One region of the Bacillus sp. z26 genome, then DNA from elsewhere that is predicted to be linked to it. Evidence: riboswitches for the same ligand, from Rfam matches in the RefSeq annotation. Region 1 holds a riboswitch; each other region holds the start of a gene.
What was found. Region 1 has a riboswitch for S-adenosylmethionine ahead of AC4G3K_RS12825 (methionine ABC transporter ATP-binding protein). Riboswitches for the same ligand answer to the same signal wherever they lie in the genome.
Positions count from the first base shown of each region.

Region 2: another riboswitch for S-adenosylmethionine. It lies ahead of metK (methionine adenosyltransferase); the one in region 1 lies ahead of AC4G3K_RS12825 (methionine ABC transporter ATP-binding protein).
Region 3: another riboswitch for S-adenosylmethionine. It lies ahead of AC4G3K_RS10880 (methionine ABC transporter ATP-binding protein); the one in region 1 lies ahead of AC4G3K_RS12825 (methionine ABC transporter ATP-binding protein).

Region 1 is NZ_JBZFQM010000003.1:522,753-527,389, forward strand. Features, by position in the region: gene AC4G3K_RS12820 (methionine ABC transporter permease) at 1-10, opposite strand, end outside; gene AC4G3K_RS12825 (methionine ABC transporter ATP-binding protein) at 24-1,046, opposite strand; SAM riboswitch class I at 1,168-1,279, opposite strand; gene AC4G3K_RS12830 (hypothetical protein) at 1,497-3,179, shown strand; gene AC4G3K_RS12835 (amino acid ABC transporter substrate-binding protein/permease) at 4,056-4,637, shown strand, end outside.
Region 2 is NZ_JBZFQM010000001.1:1,083,188-1,087,824, reverse strand. Features, by position in the region: gene AC4G3K_RS05080 (alpha/beta hydrolase family protein) at 1-737, shown strand, start outside; gene AC4G3K_RS05075 (DUF2584 domain-containing protein) at 756-998, shown strand; gene pckA (phosphoenolpyruvate carboxykinase (ATP)) at 1,157-2,746, opposite strand; SAM riboswitch class I at 3,124-3,247, shown strand; gene metK (methionine adenosyltransferase) at 3,377-4,576, shown strand.
Region 3 is NZ_JBZFQM010000003.1:94,852-99,488, reverse strand. Features, by position in the region: gene AC4G3K_RS10885 (O-acetylhomoserine aminocarboxypropyltransferase/cysteine synthase family protein) at 1-1,109, shown strand, start outside; SAM riboswitch class I at 1,210-1,322, shown strand; gene AC4G3K_RS10880 (methionine ABC transporter ATP-binding protein) at 1,438-2,469, shown strand; gene AC4G3K_RS10875 (methionine ABC transporter permease) at 2,466-3,134, shown strand; gene AC4G3K_RS10870 (MetQ/NlpA family ABC transporter substrate-binding protein) at 3,147-3,980, shown strand; gene AC4G3K_RS10865 (YuzK family famiily protein) at 4,283-4,435, shown strand.

The DNA.
Region 1 (4,637 bases):
TAATTTCCATTCCCCATAACTGTTCATTCATGAAGCTTCACCTCCTGCAGAATTACATCTTCATTCGCTACATAATTGAATGCCTTCCTTATTTCTTCTGTTTCTCCTATAACTTCCACGATTAGATTGCCGAAAGGTGTTTCCTGTATTTCAGATATATTGGCAGAAAGAACGCTTAAATGGACGTCAAAGCTTTTGGCCACTGTCGATAGCAGATGCTTACCTGAAGATGATCCTAAAAAATTGAGTTTCCAGACTGCAGGATTCTTTTCCTTTAAGGAATTCAAAAAGCTTTGTGGTATTTCATCATGGATTACCGTTCTAACAAACCGTTTGGCAATCTCCGTCTTTGGCTTAGAAAAAACATCTAGGACTGACCCCTGTTCAACCACTCCTCCATTTTCCATGACAGCGACCTTATTACAAATTTCTTTAATCACCGACATCTCATGTGTAATGAGCAAAATTGTTATGTTGTATTCACGATTTATTCTTTTCAATAGTTTTAAAACATCACTTGTCGTTTGTGGATCCAATGCGGATGTAGCCTCATCACATAGCAGAATCGATGGGTTTGTGGCCAGCGCTCTCGCAATTCCAACCCTCTGCTTCTGTCCGCCTGACAATTCTTCTGGATAACTCTGAGCCTTATCTGATAATCCAACGAACTCCAGTAACTCTCGGACTCTGGTTTGAATCGTTTGTTTATCTGTCCCGGATAGCCTTAATGGAATTGCCACATTATTAAAAACTGTTTTGGATTGGAGTAAATTGAAATGCTGAAAGATCATCCCAATTTTCTTTTTTTCTGCCCTTAATTCCTTAGATTTTAGTTTCGTAAACGATTTACCGTTAACAAGAACCTCTCCTCCAGTAGGTCGTTCCAGCATATTAACCAACCTCAAAAGAGTACTTTTTCCGGCACCGCTGTATCCTACGACGCCATATATATCTCCCTTATCAATTGTCATATTAACCCCATTTAATGCTTCAACCGTCTGTCCATTCGCGTGGTATGTTTTTTTTACGTTTTGAAACTCAATCATGTTCTCTCCTCCAAGCCTTATGGAATTCGAAATGCAAAAAGCCTCTACTGTCATTAGACAGAAGAGGCTTTATATGGAACATATACATAAAAGTGATTAGTAATATGTCCGGTTAGGCTTCTTCTTATCTTTCAAACAGTCGTTTGTTGGATTTAGCACAGTATTTTTACCTAAGTAAAAATCCGCTGCCGAAGTTTCATAGGGCCAAATCCCTCCACTTCTCTCGATAAGAATCGCTTACTATTCAATTAAATTTGATGTTTCCAACTATATCCTAACCTGTTTGCTAATGTCAATTACAATTTTCTGAAATTACAATTAATTTTGTATTATACTATAAATATCCTCAATACTATTTTGATGATTCTATACGATTAATGAATCATTACAGCTTTTCAATCGTATAGGTTAATAAGAGAATTTACATAAAAAACCAGAGGGGGTTAACTAGTGGGAAACATCTTCATCTATTCCATCATCATTGGGATTATATCGGCACTTATTCTTGTGCCATTCAAGGATAATGAAAAATTACGCATCCTCATGAAGGGGAAAACAAAACTTCTTGTTTTTATCACTTTAGCTATATTAATTACGATTGGTGCATTTTTATTTTATTACTTCACCCTGTTGGATCAAACCATCTCTTCTCTGTGGATTTTTGTAATCATACTGACCTTGTTGGGTTCACTGCTTGCTACAGGTATAGAGAGAAAGATTAAAGGTGTTTTATTAGCTCTTAGTTTGCTTGTCGGACTCTACTTTTTAACAGCCTTTCTGTTCAATGCCGATGAAAAGTTTAAGATCGCCAAAATGGATGTCAAAGAAGAAATTCAAACATTTGACGAGAAGAAAACACCCGCCAGCGTACCACCTCAATACGCACGTAATAAAATGAAAAAAGCGTTTGGACAGGTGCCTAATACGAGTTACTATGAATTAGGGAATTTGCAAATCCAAAAAGTGAATGGTGAGTATGTTTATATTGCTCCGGTTGAATTTTCCGGATTTTTCAAATGGTTAAAAGGGAAAGAAACTCCCGGATACTTTATGCTGAGCGCTACAGACTCTTCAGCTAATCCTAAATTTGTTAAAGCAGACATGCTTTATACTCCCTCTGCTTTCTTTAACAAAGAAACTGAACGTCGTATACGCCTGCAGTATCCATCGTATATATTCTACGGTGATGCCCAGCTTGAAATAGATGATAACGGGGCACCTTTTTATATTCGCTCTTATGGTGATTTTGTATCTGCCAGAAACGGTTTCAAGGTGAAAGGTGTTGTGGTGATGGATGCCAAAACCGGGAAATCTAATTCCTATTCATTGTCTGACACACCTGAATTCATAGATGGAGCAGTTGCCCCTGAAGTTGTCAGTACACAAAACAGCTATTATGGAAATTATGTGCATGGATTTTGGAATAGCCTGTTCGGAAAATCAGATGTAAAACTCCCATCAGACGAAGGCACTGAAGCTAATGTAAGTCCAATCTTTGATGAAAATGGAGAAATGTATTATTTTACTGACTTCACCAGCCCTAAAGAAGGCGTAGATTCTATGCTGGGTTATGCGCTCACAAATTCCAGAACGGGTAAAGCTGTCTATTATACAGGCAATATGGAGGAATCCTATATGGATTCGCAGGGAGCCCTGCAAATTATCGAGAAGAGATTTATAGAAAAGAAATGGGAAGGAAGTATGCCAATCATCTATAATTTCTATGGTGAGGCCAGTTGGTTGGCGGGTGTGCTCGATTCCAATGGATTTTTGCAAAATTATTTCATTGTATCTGCAGCCAATCCTGAAATAACTGCATATGGTTCTACTCCAAACGAGGCCCTGAAGCTCTACAAAACAGCGCTTCAAAAAGGCGGGGGAACGGTCAATGGCACTTCCACGAGTGAGGAGAAAAAAATCGATGGGAAAGTTGTCAGAGTCTATAAGGAAAAATCAGGTGAATATACCGTTGTTTCTTTCCTCCTGGACAACGGACAAAGCTACAATATGTCCTCTGAAAAGGACCCTTTGATTATTTACTTACAGGAGAATGATCAGGTTGCTATTACCTATTTGGATACTGGAGAAAACTTCTTACCTGTAAATAGTATTATGATTAAGAATTTACAATAAAAAATAAACGATAAAATAGATCATCCCCATTAGGGTTTGATCTATTTTTCTCTGTTTATAATATGATTTATTTTCATTAATCATTATTCTTAAATAAAGTGTTAGACATCGTATTAAATAGGGTAAATAAAGTTAGTCTTAAATACTCATAATAAGAAGCGTATACATTTATTACGAGACAGACAGGTCTTTTGGCTGATTATTGTAGTGGGAAATATCAATAACGGATAAAGGTTTGAGGGTGATATAAAAACAAAGCTGGAGACAAAGCCTCAGCGAATATAGACTTTGGATTTCTCCATTGGTGACGCATTTGATTTATCTAACTATATCCCGCAAGTAAAACTTGAACGGTAAGAAGGCTATGGCAGTACATTACATGCAAATAAACTATATAATGCATATATCTTAGCCTATCTGGGACTCGTTTTGTTCTCGTGTAAAAGGGAACATTTTTATAGCATTGTAATTGTAAACAAGCCTGCCTTTAACATGTGAAATCAGAAATATTTTTAGGTGCCTTTCATCTATTTTATTAAGCATAAACACATGTAAAAGTACGTTTCAGATTATTTCCTACATAACATTTCGGAAGTACTTTCCATTTACAAAGTTCTATTTATTTTATTAGATTAAGTAAGAATATACTAACGCGTTCTTTCGACTCTCCATCCTTTTTTTATCTACTTCTCCACAAAATTTAAAGGAAATCTTATAGTAATCTAATATTATTTGGAAAGTATCCGTTGCAAAAAAACCGTATTTTTATATATACTCATAGAGATACACAATTTGTGATAAGATTCATCATCCCTTTTATCCCATTCATTGGACAATAGAGGGTTTTTAAACGTTTTTATACAAAGGAGGCTCATAATGAAGAGATTTTCAAAATTCACACTTTTATTTACAATGACTATGATCATGATTGCTTCATTTATATTCCCTGCTTTAGACACAAAAGCAGAAGGAAAAAAATATGAAATTGCAACAGATATCACATTCGCACCATTTGAATTTCAAGAGACGAATGGTGAGTTTGTCGGTATTGACATCGACTTATTAAAGGCTATAGCTGAAAATCAAGGATTTGAAGTAGAAATTAAACCGCTTGGTTTTAATGCTGCTGTACAAGCTCTTGAGTCCAAACAAGTTGACGGCGTTATTGCCGGAATGAGTATAACAGATGAAAGAAAACAGAAATTTGATTTCTCCGATCCCTACTTTGAATCTGGTGTAGTCATGGCGGTTGCCGAGGGTAATGAAGAGATTAAATCATATGAAGATTTAAAGGGAAAAAGAGTAGCTGTTAAAACAGGTACAGAGGGTGCCAGTTTTGCAGACACCATAAAAGATAAATATGGTTTTAAAACAGTAACCTACGATGATTCAGCCAATATGTATGATGATGTTAAAACAGGAAATTCTGCAGCAGTTTTTGATGATTACCCTGTCTTA
Region 2 (4,637 bases), on a different contig from region 1:
ATTTATCGAATGGGCTGCTGGTTAAGGGCCTCTTAGCTGAGCCTAAAGTAAATGAAATAATAGATGGATTTTTATATTTACGGGGAGGCATTAAAAACGTTGGAAAAGTCCGTCCAGGCCGTATCATTCAGTTTGCCAGTCAGGGATTTGTTGTGTTTGCTCCATTTTATCGTGGTAATCAGGGGGGAGAAGGAGAAGAAGATTTTGCCGGAGAGGATCGATGGGATGCCATTGCGGGATTCGAACTCTTGAAGCAGCACAAAAAAGTAAATCCAAACAGGGTACATATCTTCGGCTTTTCTCGTGGAGGCATTATGGCATTGTGGACCGCTATATACTGCCAGGATGCAGCTTCACTTGTGACATGGGGAGGAGTATCAGATATGGTTTTGACCTATCTGGAGCGAATAGATCTGAGAAGAATGTTAAAAAGAGTCATTGGAGGTACGCCGAACAAGCTGCCGGATGAATATAAATATCGTACTCCCTTATATAATATTGATAAAATCACATGTGATGTTCTGATTATTCATGGTGAGAAAGATGAGAATGTTTCAATTGAACACGCCAATACATTGAGAACGCGGTTGAAGGATCAAGGAAAGAGTGTAGAGGCGTGGTACTTTAAGGATTATACTCATTATTTCCCTCCTAAAATGAATCGACAGATCGTAGCTGATTTGACGAAATGGATGAAAGAAGCAGCCTCAAATGGTACTATTGAAATAAAAACATGAAAGAGGGGAGTGGGAGACTTGGGTATGCCAATGGAATTGAATACACTCATTGTGACAAAGGCAAGTGAAAAAAGAATCGGGGAGAATCTCTTTATTCTAAAAAAAGAAGGATATCGCTTATATCCAATCGAGATTCCGATAGAGGTCAGAAGAACGCTTGACGGAGAATCGCGAGGAACAGCGCTGATAAGAAAAGTAGAATGGGAAAAAAAGTATACAACTGTTACATATGAATTGATTTCTCTAAATTCCAGTAATTAAAATTCAATAAAGAATGCAATAACGAACCTTTCCCTGAACTTTGTTTGGCATAAGGTTTGTTTTTGTTTTAAGAAATTACCGGATCGTTAGTATTAAGACGTGAATAAAAAATGGTGCCTTGAAAGCCATATGTAATGACTTTAAGACACCATTGCTTATTAAATCGTAACCGGTCCGCCTTTTGATTCTATTTCAGGACTGATATTTTTGAATTCCTTGAAATTTTCTCTGAACTTATTAGCCAGCTCATTGGCTTTTGTATAATAGGCTTCTTGATTTTTCCAAGTTTTCTGTGGTTGTAAAACTTCATCAGGAACCCCAGGAACATGTAAAGGAATCGCGAGTCCGAATATACTGTCCTGAACCGTTTCGATATTGGTCAGTTCGCCCTCTAATGCAGCCTGAATCATCAATCGTGTATAAGAAAGCTTCATACGGCTACCGGTTCCATATTCGCCTCCGGTCCAGCCTGTGTTAACCAAATATACCTGAACTTGATGTTCCTCAATATTTTTACCCAGCATCTCAGCATACTTTGTTGGATGCAGCGGAAGGAACGGTGATCCGAAGCAGGTAGAAAAGGTTGCCTGCGGTGAAGTAATTCCGAGTTCAGTGCCGGCTAACTTACTTGTATAACCGCTTAGGAAATGATACATGGCCTGTTCCTTTGTTAATTTACTGATTGGAGGCAACACACCAAAAGCATCAGCTGTTAAAAAGATGATTGTATTAGGATGTCCTGCAATACTTGGTTTGACGATGTTTTGCATGGCTTCTATAGGGTAAGCTGCACGTGTATTTTCTGTCAGCATCCCATTATCATAGTCTGCAACTCTCGTATGTTCGTCCACAATTACATTCTCCAGCACAGAACCAAACCGGATTGCGTTAAATATTTGAGGTTCTTTTTCCTGTGAAAGATTAATGCATTTGGCGTAACATCCGCCTTCAATATTAAATACACCTTCAGGTGACCAGCCATGTTCATCATCACCAATTAAACGACGGTTTGGATCGGCTGATAAAGTGGTTTTTCCTGTCCCGGACAGACCGAAGAAAAGAGCAACATCGCCTTCGAATCCTACATTAGCCGAACAATGCATGGAAAATACATTCTTCTCTGGGAGCAAGTAATTCATAATAGAGAAAATGGATTTTTTCATTTCTCCAGCGTATTCAGTGCCTCCGATTAAAACGACCTTTTTCTCAAAAGAAATAATGATAAATGTTTCTGAATGTGTACCATCCACTAGAGGATCTGCTTTAAAGCCAGGGGCTGAGATAATTGTAAACTCAGGTGAATGATGACTGAGCTCTTCTTCAGTAGGTCGAATAAAAAGCTGATGAACAAATAAATTATGCCAGGCATATTCATTAATGACTTGAATGGGAAGGCGGTAATCTTTTGAAGCACCGGCAAATCCATTAAAGAGGAATAATTCGTCTCTTTTTTCGAGGTAATCCATTACTTTCTCATATAGTTTTGAAAAAACAGCTTCTGATATAGGCTGATTGACGCTCCCCCAGGCTATTTTATCTTTAGTGGAAGCTTCTTCAACAATATATTTATCTTTTGGGGATCTACCGGTATATTTGCCTGTTTCTGCTTTAACAGCTCCGGTAGATGTAAGGACTCCCTCTTTTCGGGTTAATACTTTTTCAACTAACTGTGGCACAGAAAGCTGAATATGAATATTATCATGAGTAAGTGATTGCTTCAATTCATTGGAAACTCCTATATAGGTCATACGAGATCATCCTTTTCCAGAATTTTGGTAAGTATATTATATGAAAATTAGTATAACACATTTAATTTAATTATCCATACTAATTATATTATTTTTCAAGATAAGGGCTATATAATTATATTTAGATAATAAATAAAGTATATAATGACGTATTCTTTGATAATTTATCTAAAAATGAAGCGGAATATCTCTATCTGGTTATTTTGAATTTTCATACATTAATTATATCAATATTATTTTTAGAATGCGAATTTTATACTTTGAGTTATTCTGTTCCTCGGTCATTCTAAATGCCATGTGTCAACCTAACAATATATTCCTATTTATTTATTGACAGGATTTATTGGATAAGATATCATATACATTTGATATGGATACTCTTATCAAGACTCGGTGGAGAGACGAGCTCTATGAAGCCGGGGCAACCTGCAGTTTGATTCATTTGTAATCACGCAAAGGTGCTAACTTGATGCAAGGTTATATTGCCTTGAACGATGAGAGTGAAAGGCAGATTTCTGAGACTTCGACCTTTCCTCTTTTTAAAGGAGGAAAGGTCTTTTTTTATATAATCAGGAGATAATTAATGATAATGAGTAGCCATTAAACAGGGAAGTTGAAGGAGGAAAAAATATGTCTAATAAAAGACATTTGTTTACATCAGAATCTGTAACAGAAGGTCATCCAGATAAAATTTGCGATCAGATCTCAGATTCTATATTGGATGAAATCTTAGCCAAGGATCCAAATGCAAGGGTAGCTTGTGAAACCTCTGTTACTACTGGTTTAGTTCTAGTTGCTGGGGAAATCACTACATCTACGTATGTTGATATTCCAAAAATAGTTCGCGATACCATCAAAGGGATTGGTTATACGCGAGCTAAATATGGATTTGATGCAGAAACTTGTGCTGTCTTAACCGCGATTGATGAACAATCCGCTGATATTGCCCAGGGTGTAAATCAGGCTTTGGAATCAAGAGAAGGTACAATGTCTGATGAAGAGATTGAAGCTATTGGAGCGGGGGACCAGGGACTTATGTTTGGATTTGCCTGCAATGAGACAGAAGAATTAATGCCTCTTCCAATCTCTCTTGCTCACCAATTATCCAGAAGGCTGGCTGAAGTTCGTAAACAGGATATTTTGCCATATTTGCGCCCGGATGGAAAAACACAAGTTACGGTAGAATATGATGAAAACAAAAAACCAGTTAGAATAGATACAATCGTTATCTCCACTCAACATGACGCGGAAACAACACTTGAACAAATTAAGAAAGATCTAAAAGAACAAGTGATCAAGCCGGTTGTTCCTGCTCATCTTATAGATGAAGAGACGAAATACTTTATTAACCCAACAGGCCGTTTTGTTATTGGCGGACCACAAGGGGATGCTGGCCTGACGGGACGTAAAATTATTGTTGACACATATGGTGGATATGCACGCCATGGTGGAGGAGCATTCTCTGGTAAAGATGCTACGAAGGTAGACAGATCTGCAGCTTATGCAGCCAGATATGTAGCTAAAAATATTGTCGCCGCGGGTCTTGCTGATAAAGCCGAAGTCCAATTGGCTTATGCAATCGGTGTGGCAAAGCCGGTATCTATTTCAATAGATACTTTCGGTACTGGTAAAGTTGATGAGGAAAGATTAATTGAATTAGTACGTGCTAACTTTGATCTGAGACCTGCTGGCATCATTAAAATGCTTGATTTAAGACGTCCAATTTATAAGCAAACAGCAGCTTATGGCCATTTTGGTCGCAATGATTTGGATCTTCCATGGGAGAGAACAGATAAAGTGGCGGTTTTACGTACTGGGGCTGGTTTATAAGAAGTAGAATGAAAGAGGTAATATAATACCTCTTTCAGACTGTAGACAAAATCCTTATTTT
Region 3 (4,637 bases), 430 kb from region 1:
AGGAACGCATAGCTGAACTCGAAGGTGGAATTGGAGCACTGGCAGTTTCAAGTGGTGCTGCAGCTATCACACTCTCTATCTTAAATATTGCGGGTGCGGGTGATGAAATCATATCAGCCTCTACTCTATATGGCGGAACCTATAATTTATTCGCCAATACTCTTCCTAAGTATGGGATTCATGTGAAATTTGTAGATCCAGACGATCCGGAAAATTTCAGAGAAGCCATTACTTCAAAGACGAAAGCGATTTTTGGAGAGACCATCGGAAATCCAAGTCTGCAAGTGCTGGATATTGAGAGGGTAGCGGAAATTGCTCATGAAGCTGGAATTCCTTTAATCATTGATAATACTTTTGCGACTCCTTATTTAAGCCGACCTATTGAATTTGGAGCAGATATTGTCGTCCATTCTGCTACGAAATGGCTGCTTGGAAATGGAACCACACTGGGAGGGGTCATAATAGATGGAGGTAAGTTTGACTGGAATTCACCTAAATTCCCTGGTTTTACTGAACCGGACCCAAGTTATCATGACTTGATTTATAGTGAGGCAATTGGAGCAGGGGCGTTTATCGTGAAGGCAAGAGTACAGTTATTGAGAGATTTGGGTCCGTCCCTTAGTCCATTTAACGCCTTTCAATTTATTCTGGGACTGGAAACCCTGCATGTAAGAATGAAGGAGCATGTCGCAAATACGAGAATAATAGTCGATTATTTAAAACAACATCCAGCAGTATCATGGGTCTTATATCCTGGAGATCCAGATCACGGTGACTATGAAAAAACGAAGAAATATTTACCGAAAGGGGCGGGGGCAGTTGTTGTTTTTGGTATAAAGGGAGGACGTGAGGCAGGTAAAAAGCTGATTGATTCCATTGAGTTATGGTCCCATGTGGCAAATGTGGGTGATGCAAAAAGCTTAATTATTCATCCGGCAAGCACGACTCATCAGCAACTGAATGAGGAGGGATTAAAAGCCTCCGGTGTGCAGGAGGATTTAATCAGACTTTCCGTCGGCATTGAAAATACAGAAGATTTAATTGAAGAATTGGAACTGGCGATAGAAAAGGCAACAGGCATATCTTCGATTAAAGAAGTTTTGAAATAACATTTTTGACCATTCGAAGAAGACTTTGGTGTTGACAGTTCTTTCTAAAACATGATAGGATAGCAGACAGTTAGATTTAAATTGAATAGTGTGTTATGTACTCTTATCAAGAGAGGTGGAGGGATGTGCCCTTTGAAGCCCGGCAACCGGCAATCGATTAGATTGAAAAGGTGCCAATTCACACAGGATGTTATAAATCCTGGGAGATGAGAGAAAGGAACATGTTTATATACTAATCATGCCTTTCTGCCTCCGCAGAAAGGCATTTTTATTTTAACTGAAAACTATCTTAAAATTAGATGTTGATAGAAAGAGCGGTGAACTTTTCATGATTACATTACGTGATGTATCGAAGACCTTCTCTGGAACTTTTAAACGTTCATCAGCTGTCAAAGCAGTAGATCAAGTCTCTTTATCAATTGAAAAGGGAGAGATCTTTGGAATCATCGGGTACAGCGGAGCAGGAAAAAGTACCTTGATTAGAATGCTGAACGGTTTAGAGAAACCATCCGAAGGCAGTGTAGTAGTAGCAGGTAAAAACATGGCTGCTATTAAAGGCGCTGAACTAAGAAAAGCCAGAATGGAAATAAGTATGATATTTCAGCACTTTAATCTTCTCTGGTCAAGGACAGTCAGTGAAAATATAGAGTTTCCTTTAGAAATTGCTGGTATACCAAGCAAGGAACGCAAAAAGAGAGTAAAGGAGCTTGTTAATCTGGTTGGATTGGATGGACGTGAAAATGCCTACCCATCCCAGTTAAGCGGCGGTCAAAAACAGCGGGTTGGAATTGCACGGGCCTTAGCAAATAATCCGAAAGTACTTCTTTGTGACGAAGCTACATCAGCGCTTGATCCGCAGACAACAGATGATATTTTAGAATTACTTGTTGATATAAACAAAAGGCTGGGCTTAACAATCGTATTAATTACGCATGAAATGCATGTTATACGTAAAATCTGCCATCGCGTAGCCGTGATGGAGATGGGGAAAGTAGTGGAGAGTGGTCAAGTGCTTGATGTATTTAAAAAACCAACTGCCCCGATTACAAAGCGATTTGTACAGCAAGTTACTGAGCCGGAAGAAACGAAAGATACGATCGAACATTTACTTACGGAATATCCGACGGGAAAAGTTGTTCAATTATCTTTTATTGGCGAATCTGCTGAAACGCCTGTTTTATCAGAAGTCATTCGCTCTTATAAAATTCATGTCAATATATTGCAAGGTAAAATTTCACAGACTCAGCATGGATCTTACGGAACATTGTTTATTCATGTTGACGGGGATGCAACTGAAGTTTCAAAGGCCATTGATTATCTCCACAAACAGGAAATTGGTGTGGAGGTGATGTCCGGATGATAGAAACATTATTTCCAAATGTAGTATGGGAACGTATCTATGAAAAAACCTGGGAAACCATATATATGACTGGTATCTCATTAGTTGCAACTTTTTTCTTGGGAATTATACTGGGTCTCCTTTTATTTTTGACCTCAAAGGGAAATATGTGGGAAAACAAAATGGTATACGGAATCGTAGGAGCTTTCGTTAATATATTCCGTTCGATTCCTTTCATCATCTTGATTATCCTGCTTATCCCTTTCACAAAGGCCTTGGTTGGAAGTATTATCGGTGTTAAGGCCGCTTTACCTGCTTTAATTATTGGTGCGGCCCCGTTCTATGCTCGAATGGTTGAAATTGGGTTGCGCGAGATTGATAAAGGTGTGATTGAAGCCGCAAGATCTATGGGTGCTACTTCATTTACGATTATAAGAAAGGTTTTAATACCTGAATCATTGCCTGCGTTAGTATCAGGTATAACGGTTACTGCCATTGCATTGGTTGGATATACGGCGATGGCTGGTATGATTGGTGCGGGCGGACTGGGAAGCCTCGCCTATACGGAAGGGTTTAGCCGCGGTCAAACAGATGTCACGTTTGTCGCCACTGTTTTAGTATTGATTATAGTATTTATTATCCAATTTATTGGAGATTTAATAACAAGAAAATTAGACAAACGATAGGGAGGAACCAAAGTGAAAAAGTTATCATTCATACTTGTTTTAGGATTAACTCTTCTATTGACAGCTTGCGGAGGGTCGGGCGATGAATCCAAGTCAGGTGACAAAGATTTAAAAACAATTAAAATTGGTGCTTCAAATGTACCGCATGCGGAAATTCTGGAAGAAGCAGCGCCTTTACTTAAAGAAAAAGGCATTAAACTAGAAGTTGAAGTGTTTACAGATTATGTGATGCCAAATAAAGCTTTAGAAGACGGATCAATTGATGCGAATTACTTTCAACATATTCCGTATTTCGAAGGCCAAGTTAAAGATAATGGATATGATTTTGCCAATGCAGGAAGTGTCCATATCGAACCGATTGGTGTGTATTCCAAAAAGTACAAAAGCCTGGATGATCTTCCAAAAGGCGCAACGATTATTATGAGCAATTCAATAGCTGACCATGGCCGTATGTTATCCATGCTTGAAACTGAAGGTTTAATAAAGCTGGAAGAAGGCATTGATAAAACAGCTGCAACGGTAGATGATATTGCAGATAATCCTAAGAATTTAAAATTTAAAACAGATATTGAAGCGCCTATGTTAACACAGGTTTATAATAATGACGAAGGTGATGCAGTTCTAATTAATTCCAACTATGCAATCGAAGCAGATCTTGTGCCCGCAGAAGACGCTATTGCATTGGAAAGTTCTGAAAATAATCCCTACGTAAACATTGTTGCTGTCAGATCTGATGACAAGGATAAAAAAGAAATTAAAACATTAGTTGAAGTCCTTCATTCAAAAGAAATTCAGGACTTCATTACTGAGGAATACAAAGGGTCTGTTATCCCTGCAACTAAATAATATCTAAACGAAAAGGTGCAGTCGAAATTAGCGGCTGTACCTTTTTTCTTCTATTATATTATGGTTTCCCAGACATCGCTTTTGATCGCTTTTAACCATAAATGTAAGTCTCTTTGGTATCATTTTTTTGAATGAGTAAGAATTTCTTTAAATAAATAAGCAATATCGCTTTTAAGATGCGCTCAGAGTGGTATATAGACTTTGAGGGTTTTTATACAGAGTGATACACTTATTTCATAATAAATGGAAAGGAATGATTTATTATCTTTGTTAATCAGTTACAACTTAGAGTAACAGATGAAATGGATAAAGCGATGAGACAGGCACACGGGGTTGGATATCAAGTATACAGCCAGAATTTGAATGTGCGCATGAAAGTAGAAGAAAAGCGTGAACGCAGCTATATGAAGAGCAATCAAATCTTAAATGATGTGAATAGAAGAGTCTATGGATAATGGATAAATGAATATTTTCTTAAAACAGGCAGAGGAAAAACGAGTTGTTTTCCTTTGCCTGTTTTTATATTTTTAAGATTATTCTTAAAAAAATACGATTGTCGTTATTTTTCAGAGCTAGTGGAAGGCAGAAAATGATGGTTCTTTTCTTTCACAAAAATTAACTTTATAATGTCAATAAAGGTTAGTAGTATGGTAGCAT